3 regions of the Psychrobacillus sp. FJAT-21963 genome follow, and region 2 is predicted to be linked to each of the others. Evidence: riboswitches for the same ligand, from Rfam matches in the RefSeq annotation. Region 2 holds a riboswitch; each other region holds the start of a gene.
What was found. A riboswitch is a leader RNA that binds a small molecule or an ion and turns the genes downstream of it on or off. The one in region 2 is predicted to bind S-adenosylmethionine.

Region 1: linked by a shared signal. The riboswitch ahead of AN959_RS21545 (hypothetical protein) and the one ahead of metA (homoserine O-succinyltransferase) in region 2 are both predicted to bind S-adenosylmethionine.
Region 3: linked by a shared signal. The riboswitch ahead of AN959_RS17790 (methionine ABC transporter ATP-binding protein) and the one ahead of metA (homoserine O-succinyltransferase) in region 2 are both predicted to bind S-adenosylmethionine.

What each region holds. Positions count from the first base shown of each region.
Region 1 is NZ_LJIY01000005.1:77,902-86,085, forward strand. Features, by position in the region: gene AN959_RS12810 (peptide ABC transporter substrate-binding protein) at 43-1,689, opposite strand; gene AN959_RS12815 (ABC transporter ATP-binding protein) at 1,744-2,751, opposite strand; gene AN959_RS12820 (ABC transporter permease) at 2,758-3,705, opposite strand; gene AN959_RS12825 (ABC transporter permease) at 3,705-4,640, opposite strand; gene AN959_RS12830 (M55 family metallopeptidase) at 4,656-5,480, opposite strand; gene AN959_RS21545 (hypothetical protein) at 5,955-6,266, opposite strand; SAM riboswitch class I at 6,644-6,745, opposite strand; gene corA (magnesium/cobalt transporter CorA) at 6,937-7,899, shown strand; gene AN959_RS12845 (hypothetical protein) at 7,933-8,184, opposite strand, start outside.
Region 2 is NZ_LJIY01000002.1:481,549-489,732, forward strand. Features, by position in the region: gene AN959_RS08220 (sporulation protein) at 1-254, shown strand, start outside; gene AN959_RS08225 (hypothetical protein) at 355-570, shown strand; gene AN959_RS21950 (RAxF-45 family protein) at 636-767, shown strand; gene abc-f (ribosomal protection-like ABC-F family protein) at 879-2,747, shown strand; gene AN959_RS08235 (methyl-accepting chemotaxis protein) at 2,944-4,950, shown strand; SAM riboswitch class I at 5,020-5,128, shown strand; gene metA (homoserine O-succinyltransferase) at 5,207-6,115, shown strand; gene AN959_RS08245 (aldo/keto reductase) at 6,170-7,102, opposite strand; gene AN959_RS08250 (DUF1572 family protein) at 7,249-7,767, shown strand; gene AN959_RS08255 (alpha/beta hydrolase) at 7,767-8,184, shown strand, end outside.
Region 3 is NZ_LJIY01000009.1:238,619-246,802, reverse strand. Features, by position in the region: gene AN959_RS17800 (MetQ/NlpA family ABC transporter substrate-binding protein) at 1-360, opposite strand, end outside; gene AN959_RS17795 (methionine ABC transporter permease) at 425-1,093, opposite strand; gene AN959_RS17790 (methionine ABC transporter ATP-binding protein) at 1,086-2,111, opposite strand; SAM riboswitch class I at 2,217-2,326, opposite strand; gene AN959_RS17785 (thioredoxin family protein) at 2,364-2,684, opposite strand; gene AN959_RS17780 (toprim domain-containing protein) at 2,695-3,045, opposite strand; gene gcvH (glycine cleavage system protein GcvH) at 3,123-3,503, opposite strand; gene AN959_RS17770 (arsenate reductase family protein) at 3,576-3,938, opposite strand; gene AN959_RS17765 (acyl-CoA dehydrogenase family protein) at 4,503-6,284, opposite strand; gene AN959_RS17760 (acetyl-CoA C-acetyltransferase) at 6,320-7,495, opposite strand; gene AN959_RS17755 (3-hydroxyacyl-CoA dehydrogenase/enoyl-CoA hydratase family protein) at 7,524-8,184, opposite strand, start outside.

The DNA.
Region 1 (8,184 bases), on a different contig from region 2:
AGCACCGCATCCTTCATTACAAAATTTAGGCGCTTATACTTTTTATTCTTTATCTGCCCATTTTAAATCCATATAACCTACCGGATGTCTAACGATACCAGATACATTGGACTTTTCAAGTGTTACTTGGTTGTAATAATGTACTGGGAAAACTGGCATTTCTTCCATTAACATTGCATCTGCTTGGATTAACATTTCCCAACGTTTAGCTTCATCCGTTTCATTTTTAATATCAGTAATTAATTTATCATATTCAGGATTTGACCATGTTGTACGATTCATAGAAGAACCAGTTATGAAGCTTTCTAATGCGTTTACTGGATCAGCATAGTCAAATAAGAAAGATGAACGTGATAATTGGTATTTAAATTCTTTTTGCTCCGCAGCGAATACACTAGCTTCTACGTTTTGCAGCTTCACATCTACCCCTAATACTTCTTTGAACTTACTTTGAAGAGCTTCAGCAATTTTTTTATGAACGTCACTTGTAGAGTATGTTAAGACCACTTCAGGTAATGCTGTATATCCTTCTTCAGCCATACCTTCAGCTAATAATGTTTTTGCTTTTTCTGCATCAAAACCAGTCAATTTACCTGCAGTTTCTCTGAACTCTTTTCCATCTGGACCAATGAAACCATATGGTACAAATCCTTCTGCTGGCTTTTCACCATTTTTCGTTACAAATTCCACGATTTCTTGTTGGTTAACCGCTAAGCCAAATGCTTGGCGAATTTTTTTGTTTGTAAAAGGCTCTTGTGATACGTTAAAACGATAGAAGTATAAACCTGCTTGATCCTCATTTTTAAGCTCTGGATCACTCATTAGTTGATCTGCAAGTTCAGATGGAACACCAGAGACATCTAGTTCTCCAGTTTCGTACATTTGATATTCCGTATTAGAGTCATCTACCATCGCCCATTCCACTTTGTCTAGCTTAACAGAACCTGCATCCCAATAGTTTTCATTTTTTGCAAACGAGAAGCTTACATCATGTTCCCATGATGCCAATTTAAATGGCCCGTTTCCAACAAATGTGTCTGCTTCTGTAAACCACGTTGGGTTTTCCGTCGCCACTTTTTCATTTACCGGGAAAAAGCTTGGATTTGTAATAATATTCAAAAATGCCTCTGTAGGTGCATTTAATTTTACTTCGAACACTTTTTCTTCTAACGCTTTTATTGCAACAGCATCAGCAGTACCTTCCCCATTATTGTAAGCCTCTGCTCCTTCAATGAAATATGCAAGAAAAGCTGCTGGAGAGGCAGTTTCTGGATTTAACATATGCAACCAGCCATATACGAAGTCACTTGCTAACACAGGGTCTCCATTAGACCATTTAGCATCCTCACGAATTGTAAATGTATATGTCAAACCATCTTCTGATACATCTACTTTCTCAGCCGTAGCTGGCTCTGCAATATGATCCTTTGAAAGTCTTACTAATCCTTCCATCAGATTATTTAATGCATTCCAAGATACTGCATCAAACCCTACGGATGGGTCAAACGAGGTCGGCTCGTTTCCGTTATTTAGATAGAGTATTTTTTCTGTAGCTACTTCTACTTCTTCGTTTTCTTCCTCTGTTGTTGTCTCTGCAGGTTTTTCTTCTCCTGCATTTTTGTTTGCTGTACAAGCTGATAGCACTAATGCCAAAAATGCTAATACAAACAATGATAACCACTTTTTCATTCTAGTTCCCCCTTTATTGTATATGTGAATGCACTTTCGCGCTCTCATCCAATCCTATCTTTGTTCTACCAATACTTTCGCCCGCTCATCTTGAAGCCAGCAATCCACAGCATGGGCTTCGGATAATCTGGCCGTAAATGGATACGCATGCTCACAAACTTCCATTGCATAATCACAACGGGCAGTGAAAGGACACCCCTTTGGTGGTGAAAATAAATCAGGTGGAGTACCTTCTATTGGTTGTAATTCTTCTTCCTCCAGATCTAGTCGCGGTACCGAATTTAATAATCCTTTAGTATATGGATGCTCTGGAGTATAGAAGATTTCTCTCTTATCACCGATCTCCACAATTTTCCCTGCATACATAACCGCTATTCTGTCTGCAATCTTTGCCACAACCCCTAAATCATGTGTGATTAATATAATTGATATGTCCGTTTTTCTTTGAATCTCTTCAAATAGCTCTAAAATCTGCGCTTGAATCGTCACATCTAATGCTGTTGTCGGCTCATCCGCGATCAATAATTCTGGATCGCAAATAAGTGCAATTGCAATCACTATTCGCTGACGCATACCACCTGAAAACTGGTGGGGAAATTGCTTTAATCGTTCTTCAGGATTTGGAATCCCTACAAGATTTAACATCTCAATTGCTTTCTTTTTTGCTTCTTGCTTCCCTATTTTTTGGTGCGTCCGTAGTCCTTCCGTCAGTTGCTCTCCAATGGAAATTGTAGGATTTAACGCTGTCATAGGGTCTTGGAATATCATCGAGATGTCAACACCCTGTATTTTTCTAAGCTGCGCTTTAGACAATTTAGTCAAATCTTTCCCTTTGAAAACAATACTCCCATTTTTAATGATTCCAGCCGGTTGTGGAATTAACCCCATAATTGCATTGGAAGTAACACTTTTACCACACCCAGATTCACCTACAATTGCAAGTGTCTCCCCTTTATATAAATCGAAACTTACACCTCTAATGGCCTTTACTTCCCCTCCAAAAGTGCGGAAAGAAACTTGTAAGTTATCCACTTGTAAGATTTTTTGTTTTATGTCATTCACCTACAGCTACCTCCTCAATTTTGGATCAAGTGCATCTTGTAAACCATCTCCCAATACATTAAAAGCAAACATCGTCAGGGAAATGAAAAGTGCTGGAAATAATAAACGCCACCAGTGCCCCGATAAAATTACAGGCAATGCATCATTTGCCATAACGCCCCAACTTGCAAAGGGAGCAGCAATTCCTAATCCTAAAAAGCTTAGAAATGCTTCTGCAAAAATAGCACTTGGAACAGTAAGCGTCATTTGAACTATAATTGGACCCATTGTGTTCGGCAGGAGGTTTTTGCGTAAAATTCTAGAAGTCTTTGCACCAAAGGATTTGGAGGCGGTCACGAATTCATAGTTTTTTATTTGAAGTACCTGTCCTCGAACAATACGAGCCATACCTACCCACCCTGTCACCGTAAGTGCAACAATAATAGTGGTTAAGCTCGCCCCCATTACAACCATTAGTAAAATAACAACCAACAAATGCGGCAATCCGTAAAGCACTTCTACTATACGCATCATTACTGCATCCGTTCGTCCACCTTTATATCCACTCAAACCGCCATAAATAATTCCAATGAAAAAGTCGATAAGGGCTGCCATTACTCCTACAAATAAAGAGATTCGAGCACCATACCATGTCCTAGTAAATACATCACGACCTGCCTCATCCGTGCCAAACCAATGGGCAGCAGAAGGCGCCTGATTTTGACTAGGATAATCAGTGGCTGTTACTGAATAAGGAGAAAAAATTGGACCAAATATGGCAAAGAGCGTAAGTAAAATAAGAAATATTAGCCCGCCCATTGCAAGTTTATTTTTTCGGAGTCTGCGCCATGCATCTTTCCAATAAGATAACGACGGCCTTACAACAGCCTCCGCTTTTTCTTGATTTTTTGGTTTTGGTCTAAACCACTCGTCCTGTACATTTTGTGGGGAAACCACATTTTGTGGGTTTGTCATTACGCATCCCCCTCTTTACGGTGTAATTTTATTCGTGGATCTAGAAATCCGTATACAATATCTACAAGAAATAACATGAATACGAGAAACGCACTATAGAAAACGGTAGACCCCATAATAACCGGATAATCTCGGTTGTTAATACTCTCTACGAAGTATTTTCCCATTCCTGGAATGGCAAATATCCGCTCAATAACAAAAGTCCCTGTTAATATACCAGCAAGCATTGTCCCTAAAATAGTTACAACCGGCATAAGGGCATTTCTTAACGCATGTCGCACGACAATTCTCACCGGTGAAAGACCTTTTGCCCGGGCCATTTTTATATAGTCCTGAGTCAATACTTCGAGCATGCTAGATCTCGTTAATCGTGCAATTATTGCTGTAGGACCTGTTGCAAGAGCTAAAGTAGGTAATATCATATGTATCGGGCTGCTCCAAGTAGCCGCTGGAAACCACTCCAAGTTTACTGCCAATTGTTGAATAAGTAAGGTTGCTAGCACGAAATTCGGGACAGAAATCCCTACAACGGCAAAAGTCATTGCTAAGTAGTCAATTATTCCGTTGTGCCGGAGTGCAGCAAGCGTCCCTAAGATAATTCCAGATATTAAAGCGACTAGTATCGTAACCATTCCCAACTCAAAAGATATTGGGAATCCCCTTGCAAGTAATTCATTTACGGAGTCATTCGGCTTTTTAATCGATGGTCCAAAGTCAAATGTCACAATCGACTTTAAATAATACAAATACTGAACATGCATCGGTTCATCAAGTTTGTAAAACTTTTCTAAGTTTGCTTGAATCGTAGGATTAGATGTCCTTTCTCCTTCAAATGGAGACCCTGGAACCGAATGCATTAATATGAAGGTTACGGTAGCAATGATAAGAATCGTAGCAATCATCATAATAAAACGTTTAATAATATATTTCGCCATAAGCAAACTCCCCCCTTAACAAAATTTCGTTTGCATTGCTAGCTCTACCATTACAAGCATCGCCCGGTATGCTTCTAATATATCTTTTGCCTCGAACTTAACTATTGTCGTTCCTTCTATAATTTCACAACCAGGCATAAGTGCCGCCCATTCCGCTTGACCATAATTAACAAATTCAATACGTAATGTTGGATTTTTAGGAGGGGTGAGCGGTTTGATTTGATCTCTATTACTAATCGCTACAGCTACCTTTTCTCTCAATAGTGCATGTGCTTTTTGTGGATGCAATGTCTTAACCGCTGATCTTGAGATAGACTCTTTCACTACTGCAGTGACAACTCCAGGAATCAGTGCCTCAGCTTCTTTACACGCACCATCATCGCCTGCAACCATAATAACTGGTACACCAAAGTGCCCTGCTACATAAGCATTTAATCCCAGTTCACCAATTTCTACATCGTTTATATACATATTTCTAACTCCGAATATCATTGAGTGACTCATTACTCCAGGTTGTCCTGCTCTCGAATGATAACCAGCAAATACTGCACCAAGGTAAGATTCATCTAATGCCTGCACCATCGAAAACGGCTTCACATCTCCCGTTATTAAAGAAGCTTCTGGATGCAACTCTTCTACTAAAATATTATTCATTTTAGAGTGACTATCATTAACTAAAATCTCTTTTACACCTACAGATAGAGCACCTTCTACAATTGCATTTGCCTCTTGTGTCATTATACGGCGAGCACGTTCATAATTATGCTTACCGGAGTCCACAAAAGTATGATCCGGCAAACCTGTGATTCCTTCCATATCAATTGAAAGAAAAAGCTTCATTTCCATCCCCCTTAATCATTTCACCCATCAAAATAAATATAACTTTATCAAAATATATAGAAAATTACAATATGTCTAAATATTTATAATGCCCTTTTTTTTGGTAAATACACGGATTCGGTGAGTAATGCGAACATTAACAAAAAATTTAAATCAAGGTAATAGATTAAGGATTTTACACACAAAAAAAGCAAATGCGCTTTTAAAAAAGGCATTTGCTCCTGCGCCGCTTCACTTGCTCGTCGCAGTTAAGATCGTTGCTCCTGCGTTGCGGTAGCTACTCGTCGCAGTTGAGATCGTTGCTCCTGCGCCGTTTCACTTGCTCGTCGCAGTTGAGATCGTTGCTCCTGCGTAGCATAGCTACTCGTCGCAGTTAAGTTCGTTGCTCCTGCGTTGCGGTAGCTACTCGTCGCAGTTAAGTTCGTTGCTCCTGCGCCGTTTCACTTGGTCGTCGCAGTTAAAACAATAATATCCTTAGTAACGAGGACCGAAGAAAGGACGTTGGAATGCTTGTTGGAATCCTCCTTGCGGATATGGGTATGCTTGTAGGGGTGGATTCACAACTACGTTTCGATTAGTCTCTGTAAAGTAATGCTGTGGAACATTTACAATATGCTCGCGATTCACATTAACGATTGGATGAATTACAGGTTGCATTCTCGGTATAAAGGAATCACGTACACGATATTGCGGTGGACATACAATTGGCTGCGCAGGTGGTTGTTGCCATGGGGATACTTGAGGTTGATGGCATGAATGACAAGGTCTATGATGATATTGGTTCACGATAAATTCACCTCCTTCTTGCACTTATATTAGTAAATGCAAAAGCAGGCTATAGAAACTAGACAAACACCTCAGTTAATTGCAAATAAAAATTAACCCGAATAACTAATCAACCCCTTTGCCAGTATATAGACAAGGGGGTTGATTAGTTCAAAACTCTGTGTGGTGTAAAATAAATACTTTCTTTCTCTATTGATCAAATGGGATCTTCAAAAAAGAAGTTTTATATTTAACTCGATGCACTTCTTACGAATGGGTAACTGAAGTGAACGAGGTGAAACCAAAGCCAAAACTCTTTCCATATAGCTCTTTAAATCAAATAAAACCTCTTCTTAGAAACAAGAAGAGGTTTACACGTCGTTAAAGTGATTATTCTCTTCTTATCTTCAAGCCTAAAAGCTTTTGGAATTAGCACAGTGCAAAAATGCCTGTTGCTGAGGTATCCTAGGGCCAAGTCCCTCCACCTCTCTTGATAAGAAAGTTGTTATATTTGATTAATACCCACTATACAGATAGAAATTATATATGTCAATACTATTTTTTATTTAATCAAACTTTTCCAGTCATTATAAATAATTTATAGGTTAAATATTATGAGGTGTGTTTTGATGGAAGTATGCGAATATGAGATAATGGCAACATGCATTCAATGTAAAAGTGAGGTTTTGATATGATTCAAACGATGGGCATTACAACCGATCACGAAATAATATGTGATTTTCCTCTCCATGATATTAAAAATAAAACGTTTGAATGGTATTGGATTGATATTGGAGAACCTTCTCAAGAAGAAGAGAATCTTCTTAGCTCTTTTTTCCATTTCCATCCGCTAGCAATAGAAGACTGTTTACTAAGACTTCAACGTCCAAAGTTAGACCATTATGATGGGTATGCTTTTTATGTTCTACATACCATTAATGAAGAAACGTTAGAAGCGGAAGAGCTAGATATTTTTGTTGGAAAGGATTATGTTGTCACCTTCCACTTTCCACCTATGCATGAATTGGCTCAAGCACGAGAACGCATTATTCGAAATTCAGAAGGCTGGGAACGTGGGGCGATGCATGCAACCTATCATATCGTCGATAAAGTAGTGGATGCTTATTTTCCAATCGTCTATAAAATTGAGGATTATTTGAATGAAGTAGAAGACAAGCTTTCTTCAGATATGAGACATTTATCTATAGATCAAGTTTTTGACTTACGTAGTGATTTGCTTAGATTACGTAGAACAGTGATACCTATGCGGGATTTATTGTACCGTATTATGAATTCCGAACGAATAAATTTACAACACTCTGAACGTGCATATTTTGGAGACATTTATGATCACTTGCTAAAGCTCACGGAAATGATTGAATCTAATCGAGAACTTACTGCAGATATTAGAGACAGTCATATGTCGATTAACTCTAGTCGAATGAATCGGATTATGATGATTTTAACGATCGTATCCACCGTTTTTATACCATTGACATTTATCGTAGGAGTATACGGAATGAATTTTGCGTATATGCCTGAGCTAGAGTGGAAATATGGTTATTTTGTCGTGATGGGATTGATCGTTGTTATTGCTCTTTCCATGCTTGCTTGGTTTAAATTTAAAGGCTGGTTTTCTCTATTTAAAAACTAAAAAAGAGCTGACATCTTAATGTCAGCTCCTTTTTTATTTTACGTTACCGGTCCAATAGTAAAATAATGCAGTAAAAGTGAGTTTTTGAGCATGGGTCAAGTCATGTGCAAGCGACACATGCACGTTTACTGCTTGTATTTCAAATGCAGGATGAGTTGCATATGGAAAAATTCCAAAACGGTACGTAGCTAACCGTTTTCCATTGGAATCATCGACATCAATATCTCCATACATACTTTTTGCTTCCATTTGCAGTATCTTCTCATTGTTCGCATTAAAAATAAT
Region 2 (8,184 bases):
ATATCAAACTAGAGGTTTTCAAATTAGTAAATGGGGAAGTTACAAAAGTTATCTCCAAGCATTCGATTGAACTTGTCGGAGCTGTGGCTTCTAAAGATGTTCAAATGATTCCCTTTGAAATAATGCCAGATGAAAGATGGCTTCCAGATGGCGATGACGACGTAAGCAATCTTATACTTAGAACTACCGTATTATTCGAAAATGGTTCTGAATATAATGACGAAGATGAAATTCACTTTGATATTGAAGAATAACCAACCGGTTTCATTCACTCCAATACATTCTGTATTGGAGTTTTTTTATGGATAAATGTTGTGGATTTGAGCAATCTAATCAAAAACGAGGAGACAATTTATGAAAAAATTTATAAGCGTTACTCTAGTTTTTCTATTGCTCAGTCTATCTGCTTGCGGTTCAAATCGTGATACAAATGGTCCGCCAAAACCGGAAACGCAGCTAGATAGTAAAACAGGTAATACTCCTGTTACCGGTAATGAAGATGTAAATATAGAAAATGAAGAAGGTGTTATTGATAAAAACAATGACAATGATCATTTAATTGATAAATGATTATTGTGTTGGAAAAAATTATGTGTTAGAATATTCGTAACTAACTGAACGGAGGTGAAGAAAGAATGAAAAACACTGTGAATGCACATGGATTTATATTGGAATTTTTATCCACTTCGTGTGCGATTACTCATGAAATTTCTAACAACGGGATAAGTCTGCCCATTTTTAGCAAATTACATGTAATTCACAGCTGATAAGTCATTCTTTCTGAACCATAATATGTGGGAAAGACTGCTTTTTAAGCAGTCTTTTTTTATGCAGAAAAATGCTTCCAGCTATATTGAACTTGAAAGGAAGCGGAAATAATGATTTGTACAATTAAAGATGTAAGCAAAATGCTCGGAGGAAATACCATTTTTGAAAGCTTATCATTGTCGATTAAAACTGGAGAAAAATTAGGTATTGTTGGAAGAAACGGCTCAGGTAAAACGACACTTTTTAAATTAATCATCGGTTCGGAGGCACCTGATAAAGGTGTTATCAGCTTTAAAAAAGGAACTAAAATTGGATATTTAGCACAGATACCTACCTTTTCAGATGAAGTAACAGGAATGGATGTTTTAAATAGTGCATTTGAAAAGCTAAAAGCACTGCAAACAAAAATGCAACAATTAGAAGAAAAGTTATCGTGTACCGATCAACCTAATATGGAAAAATTACTCCAGGAATATGGAGATGTGCAAGAGGACTTTACTAACCAGGGCGGTTATTCTTTGGATTCAGAAATAGATAAAGTCATCCAGGGTTTACAATTATCTTCATTTGTTCATCAATCTTTTTCAAACCTAAGTGGAGGAGAGCAAACAAAGATAATGCTTGGTAAATTATTGTTATCACAGCCTGATTTACTGTTATTAGATGAACCTACAAACCATTTAGATTTATTCGCAGTTGAATGGTTGGAGCAATATTTAGTTAACTACACAGGTACAGTTGTAATTATTTCGCACGATAGATTTTTCCTAGATCAAGTAATTACAAAAGTAGCTGATTTAGAGGATGGTGAACTAACTCTCTACCATGGTAATTATTCTTCTTATATTGTTAACAAGGAAGAACGACTCATGCGGGAATTTCAAGAATATGAGGAACAACAAAAAAAGATAAAGAAAATGAAGGAAGCCATTAAACGGTTAAGACAGTGGGCAAATGAAGCTGTTCCTCCAAATCCAGGTCTTCATCGGCAAGCTAGGAACATGGAACGTGCATTGGAAAGAATGGAAAAACTGAGAAAACCAATTATCGACCCTAAAAAGATGAGTTTATCATTCGAAGCTGCATCTAGAAGTGGAAAAGAAGTTGTCATAATGGATAACGTTTCTAAATCATTTGGCAATAAGGTTTTGCTTCATAAATCAAATTTGTATGTGTATTGGAAAGAAAGAGTTGCGATCGTTGGTAGAAATGGAACTGGAAAATCAACAATTTTACGATTATTGCTAGGAGAAACTTTGGCTGATGAAGGAAATGCTAGAATAGGTAGTAATGTTAGGATCGGATTTCTTTCACAACACTTTGAAATATTGAATCCAAAAGAACGTTTAATAGATGTATTTAGAAGTGAAGTGAGTGTTGTTGAAGCAGAAGCACGGCATATTTTAGCTAAGTTTATGTTTTATGGTCCTGATGTCTTTAAACGAGTTGGGGATTTAAGTGGAGGAGAACGTATGCGTCTTCGTCTTGCTCAACTAATGCACCAAGATATAAATTTGTTGATATTAGATGAACCAACAAACCATTTAGATATTGAATCGAGAGAAGTATTGGAAGATGCTCTAGAAGATTTTCAAGGAACTATTCTATGCGTTTCTCATGATCGATACTTTTTAAATAAGTTATTTCATCGTACAGTTTGGCTCGATTCAGGAAATATGACAACTTTTGAAGGGCCTTATAATTGGGCTCGAGGGAAATGGAACGAGCTACTAGTAAAACAGGAGTCAATCAACACAGCAGAATACGTTGAAAAGGTAAGAACTTATAAAAGTAGAGATAAAAAAGAAAAATCAACAGAAGAACAAATTTTAGAATTGGAAAACGTACTAAGTAAACTAAAGAAAGAAAAGGATATTCAGAAGGACTGGAATGATTATGAAAAATTATTATTGTCGATTGACGAGAAGGAACAAAAACTTGAAAAATTAATAGAGATCTGGTTGGAGAGACAAGAATGAAAATATTCATGATTATCAAGTCCGCTTAACTCCAAATAAATGTGTGATAGTTCCTATAAAATTAATAATTTAATATTAACTTTCTCGTTTTTAGCCGATATAATCAGAAAGATATACTATGTCCTAGTTTTTGAAATAGTAAATTTATCCTTATTAAGGCGATTATATCTTTAAAAAAACAGAAAGTAGATGAAATATGAAAATTTCTATCAAATGGAAAATTATTATTACTGTAATGATTTTAATTGTAATTAGTATGTCTGCATTAAGTTTCATAAGTACTTTTACGATTAAAGACAAAACGGAAGAAAGTTTAACTGATCAAAGTCATGTATTAGTGAACGAAATGTCCTCTTCCATTCAAAATTATCTCAGTGTCTATGAAAAGGGTATTATACAAATATCCACTACAAAGGAAGTGGTGGATTTTCAAACGGAATCTAGTATTTCAGATGCAATCATTGCTTCACAGCTAGAGAAACAATTAGATTCTAAATTTACTGAGTTTACAACGTTGTACGACGCGGTTGCTTCCGTTTACTATGCATTACCGAACAAGCATATTGAAATAATACCTGAAGCTGATTTAGGGAAAGATTTCGACGCAACAACTAGAGATTGGTATAAAAATGCGGTAGCCAATAAAGATGATTTTAGTTGGTCCAAACCTTATTTAGATGCTGCAACGGGAGAATATGCAATTTCTGGTGCAAAAGCAGTACTTAAGAATGGTCAAGTTGTTGGAGTTGTCGGCATTGATATATTACTTTCGAAGTTAACAGAAACAATTTCATCTAATGAGTTAGGATTTGAAGGTTTTCCGATTATCGTGGAGAACGACGGCACAGCAATTGTCCATCCTACCATGTTTGGTGAAAATTTGTCCGAATATGCTTATATTAATAAAATATTTTCTAGTTCTTTAAATGAAGGAGTAGTCACAGATACTTCCGAAGGACTTTCAACGGTTACTGTATTTACGACAATACCTGATTTGAACTGGAAGCTAGGTGCAGTATACGAGCAAGAAAAAGTTAATCAAACAGCTGATAGTATTCGAAATCTCATTTTATTTATTACTGCTGCTATATTAGTGCTGATGTTTATTGTGCTATATTACACTACCCATCACACTTTAAAACCGATAGATCAATTAAAAAAACTAATGGATTCGGTTGCAGAAGGAGATTTGACTGTTCACGCGAACGTAAAGTCATCCGATGAAATTGGACAATTAGCTAAAAATTTCAATAAAATGACTGAGAGCATGCATGAAATTATTCAAGTAGTAAAAGAATCTGCAAGTAATGTTCAAGTAAGTTCTGAAAGTCTTAGTGCAGTTGCAGAGGAAACAACTGCATCATCAGAACAAGTATCCGTAGCTGTGGGTGAAATAGCTGAAGGTGCTTCAAAATCTGCTGAAGATGCGGAAGAAGTAACAGATAGCTCTTCACATTTAAGTAATCAAATTAATTTAATTAATGAAAAATCGCTTGTAATGACTGATATTGCTACGAAAGCAAATAAAATGAATGCAAATGGCCAAAAACAAATGAGTGAACTTAAATCATCCTTTAACAATTGGGAGTCCAATTTAAAGTCTATGTCTGATGTAGTCGATACTTTAGAAAACAAAGTAAAAGCCATTGGAGGGGTTATGGAAACCATCATGGAGATTTCTGCTCAAACAAATCTACTTGCATTAAATGCAAGTATAGAAGCAGCAAGAGCTGGTGAGCATGGAAAAGGTTTTGCGGTAGTAGCAGAGGAAGTAAGAAAGCTTGCTGAGCAATCAGCCAGAGCGACTGAAGATGTTAAAAAGACTATTACTGAATTACAGAAAGAATCAGTTTTAGTAAGCCAACAAATGACTGAAACTAGGGAAACTTTCCGTATACAAGGGGCAGTAGTTACTGATACGGAAATAACATTTAGTGAAATCTCAAATTTAATGGAGAATATGCAATCCTCTATTGATGAGGTTTCCAACGAAATTAACCAAGTTTTTAAATACAAAGAACAAGTAGTTGAAACGATTCAAATGATGGCAGCGACTTCTCAACAAACTGCTGCTGCATGCGAGGAAGTTAGTGCATCTTCAGATGAACAGCTTCGGGCAATCCAATCCGTTGCAGATGCTTCTGAAACATTAACAGAACTTAGCGATAAATTAGCAGAAGCAGTGAATCGTTTTAAAGTATAATATTCCATTGCTTAAATGTTCAGAAAATGATAGTATATAAAATAATGTAGTAGAATAACAAATAATATACTCTTATCAAGAGAAGCAGAGGGAAATGGCCCTGTGAAGCTTCAGCAACCTCTGACACATGTCAGAAAGGTGCTAACTCCTACAAGATATCAATCTTGAAAGATAAGAACTGAGAGCATTTGCTTACCCTCTTTTCTTATTTATTAGAAGAGAGGGTTTTTATTTTTACGGAAAAGAGGAGAAATGTATGCCAATTAAGATTCCCAAACAATTGCCAGCAGCTGAATTGCTGAAGAAAGAAAAGATTTTTATCATGGACGAGGAGCGCGCAATTGCTCAGGATATCCGTCCTCTAAACATAATTATATTAAATCTAATGCCAGAAAAAGAAAAAACGGAATTACAACTACTAAGACTATTAGGTAATACACCATTACAAGTGAATGTTACATTTATGAATACTGCTACACATGAATCCAAAAATGTTAGTAAAACGCATCTAGACACTTTCTATACTACTTTTGAAGAGATTAAACTTCGCAAATATGATGGGATGATTATTACTGGAGCACCAATTGAACATTTGAATTTTGAAGATGTAAATTATTGGAGTGAGATGACAGAAATAATGGATTGGTCGAAAACAAACGTCACTTCTGTCTTACATATATGTTGGGGTGCACAAGCTGCACTTTATCATCATTATGGAATTGGTAAATTTGAATTGTCTAAGAAATGCTTTGGTGTATTTTCTCACCGTTTATCCGATCCAACTGTGAATTTAGTCCGTGGTTTCAATGACGAGTTTTATGCGCCCGTTTCTCGTTATACTTCTGTTTCATATGATGAAATAATAACTGATTCCAGACTTAATCTGCTTTCAAATTCTGAAGATGCAGGGGTATTCCTTGTAATATCAAATGACGAAAAGCATATCATGATTACTGGTCATTTAGAATATGATGCAACAACTTTAGCGGAAGAATATGCTCGGGATGTGAATAAAGGTATTGAAATCGATGTTCCTGAAAATTATTTTCCTAATAATGATCCTTCGACACAACCATTAAATTCTTGGCGTTCGCATACTCATTTATTGTTTTCTAATTGGTTAAATTATTATGTCTATCAAGAAACGCCATACGAATGGGAATAATTCAGAAGAGGCTGAGAAAGATTTTTCTTTCGTTCAGCCTCTTGTTCTATTTATTTAATGAAATATTTGGTCAATTCTATCTATTTCTTGTTTAGTTAATTGAACATCTACAGTTTTCAAATTATCTATAACTTGTTCAGGTTTTTTAGCCCCTGGAATAATAACATCAATATTTTCTTTCGTTAAATACCATGCAAGCACAATATTAGAAACACCTACATTTTTATCATTAGCAATTTGGCGAAGCTGCTCTACCTTATCTAAGTTGTTAATATATGTTTCTCCTTGGAATAACGGATTTTTTGTGAGACCTTCTCTAAAAGTACTGCCTTTATCATACTTACCTGTTAATAAGCCCGAAGCAAGCGGAAAATAAGGAATAAAGGAAATATTACGTTCATTTGTATATGGAAGCAAATCCTTTTCTGCATCGCGTTTTAATAAATTATATCCAGATTGAAGAACTTCAATATAACCATCTTGGTTACCTTCTTTTAACTGTTCTAAAGTAAAGTTGGATACTCCAATTGCACGGATTTTTCCTTCATCCTTTAAACGTTGAAGAGTACCAACTGCTTCAGCTTTTGGTGTGTTTTCATCGGGAAAATGAATATAGAATAAATCAATATAGTCCGTTTGAAGTCGTTTTAAACTGTTTTCCACAGTTTCTCTTAAAAATGCAGGTGAGTTGTCAATGACTACTGTTTCACCGGTCATTTTATGAGCGCCCTTAGTAGCAAGAATTATTTCACTACGTTTCTTCGTTTCTTTTAATACTTCCCCAATTAACTCTTCTGATCTTCCGATGCCGTAAATAAAGGCAGTATCTAGAAAACTAATTCCATGATTAAGTGCTGTATGCATAATGTCTTTTCCGGTTTCATCATTTAAATTCGGAAATAAATTATGGCCACCAACTGCATTTGTTCCAAGTCCAACGGGATTTACAAATAATCCGGTTTTACCAATTTCTACTTTTTTACTCATAGTAGTAAAAACAACTCCTCTTCTATATATTCTAGTATAATATTACCAATAATGACCTTTTACTCAAAGAATTTTGGTTTATTAAAAGAAATGGGGAAGGAGATTCATAATATTTATTGAACTATGTTTTAAAGGAGATGATTAGATTGTCAAATTCAACTAATTTTCATGCTGACTTTATTCGAAATATACGGTCAAAATTGGAGGAATTGAAAAGTGATACAAAGAAAGCGATCATGCAAATGGAGGAAGAATCCATTTTTTGGTCACCAAACGAACAATCAAATAGTGTAGATGTACTGGTGAAGCATATGAGTGGAAACTTAATTTCTCGTTGGACAGACTTTTTATCAACTGATGGAGAAAAAAAAGACAGAGATCGTGATAGTGAATTCGAAAGTACGATAGAATCACGGGAAGAGTTGCTTAAAGTGTGGGAAAATGGGTGTAATGCATTTTTCAAAGCGATAGACAGTATAGAAGAAAAACACTTACTTCAAACTATTTATATTCGCAATAAACCACATACTGTTTTGGAAGCAATCATTCGGAGTATTACACATATTTCAATTCATGTGGGACAGGTAATATATATAGCCAAACAAGTTACACCAGAAGACAAGTGGACTACTTTGTCGATACCTAAAAGAAAGGATAAGAAGTAATGAATTCAAATTTTACTTATATTCATAGTTCTCCACAAATTTTAGATGAGAATAAAAAATATCCAGCATTATTTTTATTGCATGGAATGGGAAGTAATGAAAACGATTTGGTTGGACTCGTTTCTAACTTAAAGGAGAAATGCCATATATTTAGTATACGTGGGCCAATTTCTCAATCACCTGGATATGCCTTTTTCACGATAGAGGGTCTCGGAAAACCTCATCGTGCAGTCTTTGATCAGGTAGTACAAGATCTTCAGTCATTTATCGAAGAAATAACTAATAATCATTCGATTGATTCAAATAAGCTCTTCCTTCTTGGTTTTAGCCAAGGTGCTATATTGACTCAATCATTAGCATTAGTAATGGGTGATAAAATAAAAGGAATTGTTGCACTAAGTGGCTATATTCCGTTGT
Region 3 (8,184 bases), on a different contig from region 2:
TTCAATAGAACCATATTTTTTAGAATATAAACCGATTGGCTCAATATGGATTCCACCTGCATTTTCAAAATCGTATCCAAATTCTTCTTTTTGTCCTTCAAAATAAGGGATGTGTTGGAAGAAGTTAGCATCCAAGTCTCCTGAATCTAAATCTTGGTTTGGTAAAACATAGTCTTGGTAAGTTTCGATAGTAAGTTCAATACCTTGTTCTTCTAATAATGGTTTAGCTTGTTCTAATATCTCAGCATGAGGAACGTTTGAAGCTCCTACTACTAATTTACTATCTTCTTCTTCTCCACCACAAGCAGCTAGTGTTAATGCACTAACGGATAATAATGCTCCTGCTAAAAACTTTTTCATCTAATTTCTCTCCTTCTCTAATTCCCCAATTTTATATGTGATCGAGTTATCTCGTTAACACCAGTTATCTCTTGTCTATCTTTGTTGTTATCGCGTCGCCAATCCATTGAATAATAAATACTACAATGAGTATTAAAATGGTTGCAACAAGCGTTACATCTTCTCTACTGCGTTGGAACCCATCTAAGAATGCTAACGTACCTAAGCCGCCTGCACCAATAATTCCCGCCATTGCCGTATATCCAACTAGTGATATACAAGTAACTGTAATACCAGAGACTAATGCTGGCATCGATTCTGGTAATAAAACCTTCCATATAATAGTAGAAGTTTTAGCCCCCATCGATTTAGCTGCTTCAAGCACACCTTTATCTATTTCTCTTAATCCAATTAAAACCATTCGTGCATAAAATGGAGCAGCTCCAATAACAAGAGCTGGAAACGCAGCATTTGGTCCACGAATAGTACCTAAAAGTAATTTCGTAAATGGAATAAGCAATATGATTAAAATAATAAATGGTATCGATCGAAAGATATTAGTAAATGCTCCCGTCAACCAATTTGTTAGTTTATTGGCCCATGCTTGATGCGGACTTGTTAAAAACAAAAGTAATCCTAGTGCAAGACCAAATACAAATGTTAATAAAGTAGAAACTGCAGTCATATAAAGAGTTTCCATTGTCGCTTCCCACATTTTTGGCCAATCAACATTTGGAAATAAAGTATTAATCATTGTTGATCACCTCTGTGTGTACTTTTTGTTCGTGAATAAATAGAATTGCTTTATCGATTGCCGATGCATCACCGTCAATCTGAAGAATCAATGTTCCATAAGCTCCACTTTTCGTATGTGTAATATTTCCTTGAACTATATTCAATTCCAAATCAAATTGTTTAATGAGTCTAGATAGAATTGGCTGTTCCGTTTGGTCTCCAACAAAAACAAGCTTGATGAGTTTGCCATTTGGATATAGTTCTTGTAAATTTTGAATCGTCTGCTGAGATTGATTATTTTCAGAAACTTGCGTAACAAATCTCTTTGTTATGGGCTGTTGGGGATTTTGGAAAACTTCCAGCACGTCCCCTTCCTCTACCACATGTCCGTTCTCCATTACTGCTACTCGATTACAAATCTTTTGAATAACCTGCATTTCATGCGTAATTAGTACAATGGTCAAACCTAATCTTTCGTTAATACTAATCAGTAAATCTAATATGGAATCCGTTGTTTCTGGGTCAAGTGCAGATGTAGCTTCATCACAAAGCAACACTTCTGGGCGGTTTGCTAATGCTCGAGCAATTCCTACCCGTTGCTTTTGGCCACCGGATAATTGAGAAGGATAATAATCTCCTCGGCCTTCTAAACCTACTAACTCAATCAATTCTTTTACACGAGTAGCTCTTTGTTCTTTAGGTACTCCTGCGATTTCCAAAGGAAAAGCTATGTTTTCTGCAACAGTTCTTGACCACAAAAGATTGAAATGCTGAAAAATCATGCTTACTTTATGTCTTACTTGTCGAAGCTTACCTTCTGAAATTGATGTAATTTCTTTATCATTTACAACAATTTGTCCTGAAGTCGGCTTTTCTAATCCATTCAACAATCTGATTAAAGTACTTTTTCCTGCACCACTATATCCAATAATTCCAAAAATCTCACCTTGCTTAATTGTAAGATTTACATTGTCAACAGCTACAATGGTACCTTGCTTCGTACTAAACTTTTTTGAAATATCTTTCAAGCTAATCACGTAAATCTTCCCTCCTGTATAGATAGTACTATTACTATCAAAAAACCCCTTCTGCAAAAGAGCAGAAGGGGTGTATGTTATCATTCAAAATAACAGTCATCCATTCTCTCATTTTCCAAAGCATTTTTTACGCTTTGAGTGATTTGGCACCATTTCATTTACATGACGGTTGCTGGGTTTCATCGGGCACTTCCCTCCACCTCTCTTAATAAGAGCGACACTATTCAATTGTTATCAATAAATCGAATTCTATCATGATAATTCGGTGTCGTCAACACTTTTTATAACATCTAAAAGATAAGGAATTGATTGGAAAGCATAAACCTTTTTATAAACAATTCCTTCTTTTGCAATTAAAAGACATGGCACACTTTCAATTTCATAATCCATCGCTAAATCTTTCATATAATTTATATTTGCCTGTCCAACTGGAAACTGTACAATTTCTTTAAGTACCTTCATCATTTTAGAGGCAACTTGGCATGTCCCACACATTGGGGTGTAAATATATAAAAGAGAAAGACTAGGAGCATTTTTAGCTTGCTCCCATTCCTCTCGAGACCATTCATTCACAAACATCATCCTATGTTAAAAATTCTTTTTTCACCTTAATCTTAGCACGTTGTAAGATAGAAGCCAAAACATCAAGCGGGGTATTTGCAACTTCACCATATACAGGATTCGTATATAGATGAATTGCTTCTGGATATACCTTTCTAACTACCGATCGTATTTGTTCTCCTGATTTATCGGAGTCTAAAAAAGCATATATGGGCAATTCTTCTAAAGGACTTAAGATTTCTTCTAATTTAACATTAGAAATAGTGCCATTCGTACAAACAATTTCAGTTGCTTCAGCAAGAATGGTTAAAAGTTTCAGTTTATCTGATCTACCTTCAACAAGAATTACTTTTTCACTAAATACCTTAGCCATCAGCTTCTCTCCCAGCACATTATATATACTAGTATATGAAAAAGCGCCAGTAAATAACCGGCGCCTTTTTAAATCCATTATTCTTGAATTAACTCTTCGTATTGTTCTGCAGATAATAGTGCATCCACTTCTGCTACGTCAGAAGGCTCAACTACGATCATCCATGCATTTTCATACGGAGATTCGTTTACATATTCAGGGCTGTCTTCTAAATCAGCGTTTACTTCTACTACTTTACCGCTGATCGGAGCATACAGTTCAGAAACAGTTTTAACTGATTCTACACTTCCGAAAGGATCTCCAGCTTTAATATCGTCTCCTACTTGTGGAAGCTCGACAAACACGATATCCCCAAGTTCTGATTGTGCAAAATGTGTAATTCCAATACGTACTTTACCGTCTTCTGTTTTTACCCATTCATGCTCTTCTGAGTATTTTAATTCTTTAGGTGTGCTCATGTTATACCCCTCTCAAAAAAATATACATTCCTCTATAATATTCACACATTTCAATTGTAAAAACAAGCAACTTTATATGCTTTTCCAAATATGTTCAAACTCTTCTTCTTTAAAACCTAGCGTCAAATGCTCTCCATCATATACAATTGGTCGCTTAATAAGCATTCCATCTGAAACGAGCGTTTCGATTTGTTCTTTTTCTGTCATATTTGGAAGCTTGTCCTTCAATTGCATTTCTCGATATTTAGTACCACTTGTATTAAAGAGCTTCTTTATATCTGTATTTGTATTTACTAATATCTCTTTTATCATTTCTTTTGATGGTGGGTTTTCCACTATATGATTATCCTCAAATTCCACTTGATGATCTTTCAGCCACTTACTTGCCTTTCTACACGTGCTACATTTGGGATAACCAAAAAATTGAATCGTCATTAAAATCACCTTTTTCTTCTTATCATATACAATACTATTGCACAAAAGCAATGTTCTTGTGTAACGAAAAGAATCCAGTTTTACAACTAATGTTAGCATTTTTCCAACTAAACGAATGTTTATTCCAACTAAAGCTTCAGTATTTCCAACTAAACAGAAAAACCTGTTCATCAAGTGAAATGCCAACCACTCGGACGTGCGCTTGCCGCACGCTACGCATGAGCCACCGCAGGATGAGTCGTTCGTTTCACTCACTCCCACATCCTTATGCGGAGTCTCATTCTTCGCGCTCATGCGGCGTGTAAGGCGCACATCCTGATGACCCCTGCGGATATAGGGTTTGGAGAAGCGTCCGCTCGACTCCTGCGGGAAAGCGAGACAGACGAGACCCTGCAGGAGCGTAGCGACGAAGCGGCTTGTCGCTCGCCCGCGGAAAGCGAGCGGTAAGCTTCGGAAAATCTGATCTACCCCCCTAAATAATAGACAAAGGCAGTTGGAATAAGCTATTCCAACTGCCTTATATTCAATCTGAGCCGATTTTTTATGCTTGGCTCTTTCATTTAATTAAACAACAAATTTTTCAGCCTCAATTAACTTAACAGAAGCTTCACGTTTCTTCGCAATCACATTATACGGAGTATAGCGAGTTAGTTTACGAAGTGCAGATATCATCATTCGTAAGTTATCTCCCTCAACAGATGCAATTAGTGTTTCTTTTGCTGCTTTTTCGATTTCATCAAATGCTTCTTGGCAGAAGATTTGTGTATAAAGTAATTTTTGATTTGCTTTTTCTACTCCACCACGGTCGATTGCTTTTTCCGTACGAAGTACCGCTGATTCCATTGCAAATATGTTGTTAGCAATGTTTGCAATATTAACTAACACTTCTTGCTCTGCTTCAAGTTTTGTACCAAAGCGTTGAGCAGCAAGACCTGCAGCTAGTAAACCAATTTTCTTCGCATTTGCTACCAATACTTTTTCTTGTGCTAGTGGCGCGTCACTCACTTCTTCTGGCATCATCATGAGTAACTCTTCTTGTAAACTTTGTGCTTTTTGAAGTAGCGGAAGCTCACCTTTCATCGCTTTCTTCAAAAATGTACCAGGAACGATTAGTCGGTTAATTTCATTTGTACCCTCGAAAATACGGTTAATACGAGAGTCACGATAAATACGCTCTACTTCGTATTCTTGCATAAAGCCATATCCACCATGTAACTGAACAGCTTCATCAACGATATAATCGAGAACTTCTGAACCTACTACTTTATTAATAGAACATTCGATGGCATATTCCGCGATAGAAGCAGCAATCGCTTTCCCATCTTTTTGTTCTGCTTCACTTAATTGCCCCATACGTTCTTCAAAGTAACCAACAGTTCTGTATATCAAGCTTTCTGTTGCATACAACTTAGAAGCCATTGTAGCAAGTTTTTGCTTTGTTAAATTAAAGGAAGAAATAGGTGTTTTGAATTGCTGACGTTGATTGGAATAAGAAATTGCAAGCTCTAAAGCACGTTTAGATCCACCAACTGTACCTACCCCTAATTTGTAACGACCGATATTTAAAATATTGAAAGCAATTACATGCCCGCGTCCGATTTCACCTAATAAGTTTTCTACAGGCACCTCTGCATCTTGTAAAATAAGAGTACGAGTAGACGAAGATTTAATACCCATTTTCTTTTCTTCTGCTCCCACTGAAACGCCTGGGAAAGTTTTTTCTACGATAAATGCTGTGAATTTATCTCCATCCACTTTCGCATAAACAACAAATACATCTGCAAAACCAGCATTCGTGATCCATTGTTTTTCACCATTTAAAATATAGTGAGTTCCTTCTGCATTCAATTTTGCAGTAGTTTTTGCTCCTAAAGCATCAGAACCTGAACCTGGCTCAGTCAGTGCATAAGCGGAGATTTTGTCTCCAGATGCAGAGTTTGGTAGATACTTTTGCTTTTGCTCTTCATTACCAAATAAAACGATTGGTAATGTCCCAATTCCAACATGTGCTCCGTGGGTGATGGAGAAACCACCTGCAACCGAAATCTTTTCTGCAATTAATGCAGAAGAAATCTTATCTAATCCTAATCCGCCATATTCTTCTGGAATATCAGCAGCAAGTAACCCTAAATCACCTGCTTCTTTCAATAATCGTACAGAATGCTCGAATTCATGGTGTTCAAGATTCTCTACAACTGGTAACACTTGATTTTTTACATATTCTTCAGCTGTTTTTGCAATCATTTTTTGTTCATCGGTAAAGTCCTCTGGTGTAAATACTCGACTTGCCTCTAAATCTTCTACTAAAAAGCCTCCGCCTTTAATCACATCTTTAACTTCTGTCATGTTAAATCTCCCCTTTTGTTTGATAAGTTGATAGCTTATAAAAGTTCAAATACTCCAGCTGCTCCCATTCCCCCACCGATACACATCGTAACGACTCCGAACTGCTTTCCTTGACGTCTTAGTTCACTCATCATTTTTAAAGTCAAAATTGTACCAGTAGCCCCAAGCGGATGTCCGAGTGCAATTGCTCCACCATTCACATTCACTTTATCTACGTCGATTCCTAGATGACGAACTACTTGAAGAGATTGAGAAGCAAATGCTTCATTAATTTCCCAAATATCAATATCCTCCACAGATAAACCTGCTAGCTTTAATGCTTTTGGCACTGCTACAATTGGTCCGATTCCCATTACTTCTGGTGGAACACCGCCAACAGCGAATGAACGGAATTTCGCAAGAGGTTTTAATCCTTGTGCTTCTGCCACTTCACGGTCCATAACTAGAACTGCACCTGCACCATCAGATGTTTGAGAAGCATTTCCTGCTGTCACAGAACCACGAACATTAAATGCTGGACGTAATTTTGCAAGGGTTTCAACCGTTGTTCCTTCTCTAACACCTTCATCCATTTCAAATAAAAACTTCTTCACTTGAGCTTTATTGTTTTCATCAATATAATGCTTAACTACTTCGACAGGAACGATATCATCATTAAATTTACCAGTTGCAATTGCAGCTGCTGCACGTTCATGTGAACGAACTGCAAAAGCATCTTGATCTTCACGACTCACACCATATTTGTTTGCTACTTGCTCAGCAGTGTGGCCCATTCCCATATAATATTGTGGAGCTGTTTCTGCTAAACGTGCATTTGGACGAATCGTATTTCCCATCATTGGAACCATACTCATTGACTCTACCCCTCCGGCAATAATTGCTTCAGAGTGACCTAGCATGATACGTTCTGCTGCATAAGCAATGGATTGTAAACCAGACGAACAGAACCGATTTACTGTAATAGCCGGCGTTGTATCTGGAAGACCTGCTAGTGCACCAATATTTCTTGCAACATTCATTCCTTGCTCTGCTTCAGGCATTGCACAGCCTAAAATTAAATCATCTATTGGACCATCATATCCGCCTGCTCTATTCAATGTTTCCTTCACAACTAAAGCTCCAAAATCATCTGGACGAACAGTTGCTAATGACCCTTTTTTCGCTTTTCCGACGGGTGTTCTTGCACCTGCTACGATAACTGCTTCACGCATGAGTTCTCCTCCTTTTACCTAACGCAGTCTAGTTGCGTAATGGTTTGCCTTTCACTAACATATGTTGCATTCTTGCTTGAGATTTTGGATCTGCAACTAAACTTAAGAAAGCTTCACGCTCTAAGTTCAATAGATATTGCTCATCCACTAAAGTACCGTATGGAACCTCTCCGCCAGCGATGACGTATGCAAGCTTTTTCGCAATTTTCATGTCATGCTCACTGATATATCCGGATAAGAACATACCTTCAGCACCTAATAATAGAGCTGCATATCCAGGAGAACCTGAAACAGGTACCTGTTCTCTAATTGGGGCTTTATATCCAGCGTCTGCCAACGCTAGTGCTGCTTGCTTCGCATCGTAGATTAAATGATCAGGGTTAACACTAATCCCATCTGCAAAACTCAAGAAGTTGTTTTCACGAGCTTCTTCCCCAGAAGTCGATACTTTCGCCATTGCAATCGTTTCAAACACCTTGCTAGCAACATTTAGGTAATCAATTTGAACACCATTAGGAACACCTCTTAAGTGTTTAAGGTAAAGCTCTTTGTTGCCCCCACCTCCAGGGATTAATCCTACTCCAGCTTCTACAAGACCCATATAAGTTTCAGAAGATGCTTGAATATGTGCCGCTGGTAAAGTAGCTTCCGCACCTCCGCCAAGTGTCATTCCAAATGGAGCAACTACA